Regions from separate parts of the Pelorhabdus rhamnosifermentans genome, predicted to be linked through region 3. Evidence: riboswitches for the same ligand, from Rfam matches in the RefSeq annotation. Region 3 holds a riboswitch; each other region holds the start of a gene.

Region 1 (2,205 bases), on a different contig from region 3:
TTTGTCAGTATCTTTATTAGCCGTACGATATCCAGACCGGCTAATGTCATTGCTCAAGCTGCGGCAGGTATCGCGAGTGGGAATCTTAGTTTGGCAGATGTAGATGTAAAGTCATCTGATGAAATTGGGGAGTTAGGTATTTCCTTTAATCGAATGAAAGCCAGTTTGCGTGACGTGATTCGGAAAATGGCAACATCGGCAGAGCAGGTAAAACAGTCATCAGAGCAGTTAACAGCTAGTGCCGATCAGTCGGCCCAGGCTGCAAGTGATGTTGCTTGTGCCACAACCAGCGTAGCCCAAGGTTCTGAGCAGCAACTGATAGCTATACAGGATACTTCAGCGGCAGTGCAGCAGTTACTAGCCAGTATAGAGCGTATTGCGAGTCATGCCGATGATGTGGCGCTAAAATCGGAGCAAGCTGCTGAGACGGCAACAACAGGGGGAAAGGCTGTAAAACAAGCGGTAAGTCAGATGGATCGGATTGAAAACACAGTGAATACTTCAGCCCAAGTTATTGTCAAGTTGGGCGAGCAGTCAAAACAAATCGGGCAAATTGTCGATACCATAGCAGGGATTGCTAAGCAGACTAATTTGTTGGCTTTAAACGCCGCGATTGAGGCAGCAAGGGCAGGCGAACATGGACGCGGATTTGCCGTTGTTGCTGAAGAAGTAAGAAAATTAGCGGAAGAGTCTCAGCAGGCTACAAAGGAGATCGCGGAGTTAATCAGTTCTATTCAGGGTGATACATCTCAAGCTGTACAGGCTATGTCAGAAGGAACGAATGAAGTGAAAGTCGGAGCAGATGTCGTGGATGCAACAGGGAAGGCTTTTCAGTCTATGGAAATTATCGTATTGGAAGTTTCTTGCCAAATTAAGGAGATTTCCGTAGCTATTCAGGAAATGACAGGGGGCAGTCATCAAATTGCTTCTTCAGTAGAGACAATCGATGAATTGAGTAAAAAGGCGTCTGAAAAGGCACAAACAGTGTCGGCAGCTACACAGTTGCAGTCGGCTTCGCTGGAAGAAATTGCTGCATCCAGTCAAGAACTAGCTAAATTGTCGCAGAATCTTCAAGAAGTAGTGAATAAGTTCTGTTTATAGTTACTTGGTTGACTAAATGGGAAAAAAATCTTATAATAATTATTACTATCTGCTTTATAAAATTTTATAATTAGCAAAATTACTGAAAAGTAATGGCGCAAAGCCATGGGTCTAAAGATGTCATATCTATGATTGCCAGGTTGCTGTTTAATTACGGATTATTATTAGCACCTGCCACTGGCAGGTGCTAATTTTTTATGCTGGGAGGGGACTCAGAAGGTAGTAAAAGTGTGGCATGAAGTAAATGGAAAGGAACATTAGGGGTGAAATTTGTAATGAGTGGATTGAAAATGACGGGTCAAAATTGGCTGGGGAAAAGTATTCAGGTCAAAGTAATTGTTGCTTTAGTGGGCGGACTGCTACTTTCATTAAGTATTTTAGGCTTCTGCAATTTTTATAATGCAAAAAGCATCTTAGTTTCTGACGCAGAGGAAGATCTTGTGCATCGTTCTGATGCCTATGCCAGAGAAATCGGGCAGTGGATAGAGATGCGTCAGCGGGAAGTGGCTATTCTTGCAACAAATCAGAGTGTCGTTAATGGCGATCAGGCAGCTGCTCTTCGTTATTTAAATGAAGAAGTTAAGCGTAATCCTAATTATTTACGATTCTGGCTGGTTGATACAAAAGGACAGGCTATTCATACAACAGGTGATAGAACCAATATTGTGGATCGCGAGTATTTTAAACAAGTCATGTCTACTGGAAAAGTTTTTACAACAGATCCTGTAATTTCTAAAGTAGACGGCAAGATGGTCGTTTCTGTAGTGGCTCCCATCAAAAATAACAACCAGATTGTGGGTGTCTTAGGCGGTACAGTAACAGTTGATACGCTTATTTCGCGCATCAATGAAATTAAGATTGCTCAAAGCGGTTATGCTTATGTGCTTCAAGGTGATGGCTTAACGATTATTCACCCTGATAAGAGTATGGTTATGAAGCAAAATATTTTGAATGATGCCAATGCTACGAATCAGTCGAAAGAAATTACCCAAAAAATGATTCATGGGGATAAAGGAATTAGCCATGATATGGAAGCTGGTACAAGTAAGTATATGGCTTATGCACCGATTCCTGGAATGCATTGGAGTTTAGGCATTGATGTAC
Region 2 (2,205 bases), on a different contig from region 3:
AACCAAATCCATAAGCTTATCCAATTTGATAACATCCACACTAATCATACTTTGGTGACCTACGCTAAAATTCTCTTTATCTCGAACTTCAGAAGATTGTTCTTTCTTCACTAGAATTTTGTCCGCTTGATCTTCTAGTATGATCTGCTTGTGCTGAACTGAATTCTCCTCATCAGGAACCTGCATCTCTTCGAGTTCAAAATCCCGAAGCAAGATGGTATTGCTCAGAACAGCCTCAATCTCTTTACGTGAATGTTCCGTTGAAAAAGATAGTTTGAATCCTTCTTTGCGAATAATCTCGGCTGTTGCATCTTCTTCCATAATATTGTCCGGTATATATTCAATGTTTTGGACAATGTTTTTTAAGTTGTCCAATATGGTATAGGCCCTGATATTCTCCATTTCGCAGCCAGCTTCAAAAAATATTGTAGCCTGGAAAAAGCTCTGTTTTCCAACAGATACACTCTCGGTCTTAGCTGTTTTCACACTATCCGGATTCACTTGTTTCAATGCTTCCAAATAATTTTTGATAGTAGTATCTAATAAAGACACATCATTGTCAGCCTTGCCACCCTCTCTAACATTTTCCAATCCGTCTTTTATAAAATCAACACCCGCTAAAAGTAGATCTGATAGTTTAATGAAATCAACATTGGATGGTTTAACTTCGCGCAGATAAAAAAATACATCTTCGATAGAGTGGGTAAGTATAGCAATATTGTCAAACATCATCATTCCTGATGCACCTTTAATGGTGTGTATTATCCTGAATATTTCGTCAATACTTGTGAGATCATATCTATCAGATTTTTCATTGCTTAATATTATTTGTTCCAATTGCTCTAGCAGTTGCCCCGTTTCAAACAAATACATATCAAGCATCGGTTCCAATGTTTGATCATCTGACATTATAATTCCCCCTTGGGTTTGCGCTTTTACAAGGCAGAAACTTTTTGTAGGGTCTCTATCACTTTGTCTTCCTTAAATGGCTTCACAATAAAATATTTCGCACCATTCACAAGTGCTTCTTTTACATAACTTGTTTGCCCCATCGCCGATACCATCACAATCTTAGCTTGAGGATCTTGTTGCAAAATATCTTTTAATGCCTCTATCCCCGACATTTTAGGCATAGTAATATCCATTGTTACAATATCAGGCTTGTATTGGGCATATTTTTTTATTGCCTCTTCACCGTCTTTAGCCTCTCCAATAACTTCATATTCGTTCTTTTCAAGCAACTTTCTAAGAGCAAACCGCATAAAAGACATATCATCCACAATTAATACCTTTTTCACACCATCAACCTTCTTTCATTACTTTTTTAACAATGAAATTGACTGAACACTTTGATCCGACTTCAAAGTAAAAAAATAACACCTGGGCATAAATATGCTAGGTGCTTAATCGCTGCCAAAAGGAAGCGGCAACCTGGCAATCATAGACTCGCGTCCTTAGACCCATAGCTTTGCGCCCTTACCTTTCAGTAAGTTTGCTAAATAAGTTATATTGCAAATATAACACTAATCGACATAAATCGTCAAGACGAATGTCCTAAATTAACAGTATTTTAATCTATGCACGTCTGAGGCTTACTATTGATTGTATACTGATTATTTTTCAGCCAAATATTCATTGATCGCTTTGGCAGCCCGTTTACCAGCACCCATGGCGCTGATTACCGTAGCTGCCCCTGTAACAATGTCGCCACCGGCATATACGCCTTCACGCGTAGTCAAACCATTGTCATCCACTGTAATCGTCCCCTTCTTAGTCACAACTAAGCCGGGAGTTGTTTGCGGAATGAGTGGATTTGGCGTATTACCAATCGCAATAATAACGGTATCGGCAGGTAAAACAAAGTTTGATCCTGCGACCTCTACGGGCCTGCGTCGTCCCGACGCATCAGCTTCACCCAATTGCATTTTGACACACTCTAAACCACTGACCCAACCTTTATCGTTGCCTTGAACGGCAAGCGGATTTGTTAATAATGCAAGCTCAATGCCTTCCTCTTTCGCATGTTCAATTTCTTCCCGGCGTGCCGGCATTTCTTCTTCCGAACGACGATATACCAACCATACATGTTCGGCACCCAGGCGCATAGAAGTACGAGCCGCATCCATGGCCACATTGCCGCCACCCACAATAGCAACATTTTTCCCCAGCCAAACAGGTGTATGTTGATTGGGAAAATCATAGCCC
Region 3 (2,205 bases):
CAGTCAGGAGAAGGTATTGGGATCTTCAGAGTCCGATTGTTTGATGCTGTTTGGTCCATGACTGAAGAAGACATACGAAAAGGGGGTCGCGTTATTTATGAGCAAAAGTCCCATTAACTATTCGTTATATTTAGTAACAGATAGAGATTTGTTGTACGGGAAAGATATTGTGGCAACAGTGGAACAAGCTATTTTAGGCGGCGTTACGATAGTGCAAATTCGGGAAAAGAGTTTATCCACGCGAGAATTCTTTCAATGTGCTTTATTGTTAAAAGGTATTACTGCAAAATATGGTGTTTCTTTTATAGTGAATGATCGAACTGATATTGCTTTAGCTATCGATGCCGACGGCCTTCATATCGGGCAGGATGATATGCCTTTGTCGGTGGCAAGAAGGTTACTTGGACCTAATAAAATAATTGGTGTATCTGCAGCTACGCTCAAGCAGGCTTTAACGGCTCAAGCGGGCGGTGCAGATTACTTGGGAGTAGGAGCAGTATTTCCTACGACAACAAAAGATGATGCAAGTAATGTAAGTTTGCAAATGTTACAAGAAATAAAGAGACAAGTAAATATTCCTGTTGTGGCTATTGGCGGGATTAATGAGAACAATATTAGTAAGGTAATGGCAACAGGAGTAGATGGTGCCGCAGTGGTATCCGCTATTGTTGCCGCTCGTGATCCCTATGGGTCTGCAAGAAAACTTCGCCAATGAAATATACCGCTATTTTTCTAATTCTAGATAAATAGCGGTTTCGTATTGTTTAGACCTGCAATTTACTTATAGAGATTATAAAATTGCAGTTGTTTAGTATATTTAAGTATTTTATCCATTTTGCAGGGGATTTTAAGTTCTTTGTTGTATTATACCTTAAAATACCTTGTGTATTTTTTTTGTGTTTTATACAAGTATTTTAAATATTATGTGTTGCATTATTATTTGGAGAAGAGGTGAACAAAGAAGTGCGAGGTGTCATCAGTTAACAAGATTCATTTTATATTGAGCAAACTTATTGAAAAATAGGGACGCAAAGCAATGGGTCTAAAGGCAACATGCCTATGACTGCCAGGCTACCAACGAAAAAGTATTGTTGTGGAAGGCAGGCCGAGTGCTTGTTTTTTTTTGATCATGTTAATTTAAAGGAGTATGTTGAGCGTGAAAATCAAAAGTATTCAAATTAAGTTATTAATGATTTTAGTTCCGTTATTTTTGGTGTTCTTGGGACTATTATCACTGAGTAGCTATTATTTTTCCAAGCAATCATTAACTGCCAGTGTCAATGAAACGGCTATGGCTGTAGGAACGGACTATGCCAATCGGGTGCAAGATGATATCGAAGTTTTGCTGGCTCGCCTAGATGGCGTGGCAAATCATCCTGCTTTACGTATAGGCAGTGATAAAGCTCAAATTATGCAAGTTCTACAAGAGGTAAAACAAGCTAATAATGGATTTGACGCACTCATTTTTATTGCTCCTGATGGTATGGGCGTGACTAGTGAAGGAACTATGGCGAATTATGGGGATCGGGATTATTTTAAACAAGCTGTATCCACCAAAAAGGCCGTTGTATCTAATCCTCTTCTGTCAAAATCAACAGGGAAACTGTCCGTGATGTTAGCTGTACCTGTGATGAACAATGGACAAATGACAGGTGTAACTATCGGCACGGTTTCATTGGAACGGCTCACGAATATGATAGGGGATCTAAAATTTCTTGAGACAGGTTATGGCCAGATTTCCGATGCCTCTGGTATGATCATTGCTCATCCCAAGCAGCCTGAACTTGTCGGAAAGTTAAATTTAATTGATAAAAAAATCAATTCTGAGTTGAATTTGCAACAAACGGAATTGGATGATCAACTAATTCAATTAATTAAGACGAGTCAGACAGGCAAACAAGTGAAAGGCAACTATACATTCGTTGATGGTATAGCAAGAGTTGCCGTAGCTACTCCAATCAATTTACCTGGCGGACAGCGCTGGGTCATGATGGTAGCGGCACCGCAGCAGGAAGCTACGCGTGCCACGAGTCATTTAGCATGGCTGATGCTAGGAATTTCCTTGGTATGTTTACTGTTGGCGGCAGGATCCATTGTGATTTTGGCAAAACGTTTTGCAGCTCCGATTACTCGACTGCGCGATGAGTGCTTGCTTTTAGCACAAGGCGATTTGCGTGAAAGAAAAATGCATATTACATCAGTGGA

What was found. Region 3 has a riboswitch for cyclic di-GMP ahead of Ga0466249_RS20390 (methyl-accepting chemotaxis protein). Riboswitches for the same ligand answer to the same signal wherever they lie in the genome.
Region 1: another riboswitch for cyclic di-GMP. It lies ahead of Ga0466249_RS04865 (methyl-accepting chemotaxis protein); the one in region 3 lies ahead of Ga0466249_RS20390 (methyl-accepting chemotaxis protein).
Region 2: another riboswitch for cyclic di-GMP. It lies ahead of Ga0466249_RS05215 (response regulator); the one in region 3 lies ahead of Ga0466249_RS20390 (methyl-accepting chemotaxis protein).

Annotation. Positions count from the first base shown of each region.
Region 1 is NZ_JAHGVE010000003.1:884-3,088, forward strand. It holds gene Ga0466249_RS04860 (methyl-accepting chemotaxis protein) at 1-1,101, shown strand, start outside; cyclic di-GMP riboswitch class I at 1,164-1,249, shown strand; gene Ga0466249_RS04865 (methyl-accepting chemotaxis protein) at 1,377-2,205, shown strand, end outside.
Region 2 is NZ_JAHGVE010000003.1:78,102-80,306, reverse strand. It holds gene Ga0466249_RS05220 (chemotaxis protein CheA) at 1-909, opposite strand, end outside; gene Ga0466249_RS05215 (response regulator) at 936-1,298, opposite strand; cyclic di-GMP riboswitch class I at 1,423-1,507, opposite strand; gene gltA (NADPH-dependent glutamate synthase) at 1,614-2,205, opposite strand, start outside.
Region 3 is NZ_JAHGVE010000023.1:21,418-23,622, forward strand. It holds gene thiM (hydroxyethylthiazole kinase) at 1-117, shown strand, start outside; gene thiE (thiamine phosphate synthase) at 98-715, shown strand; cyclic di-GMP riboswitch class I at 994-1,079, shown strand; gene Ga0466249_RS20390 (methyl-accepting chemotaxis protein) at 1,157-2,205, shown strand, end outside.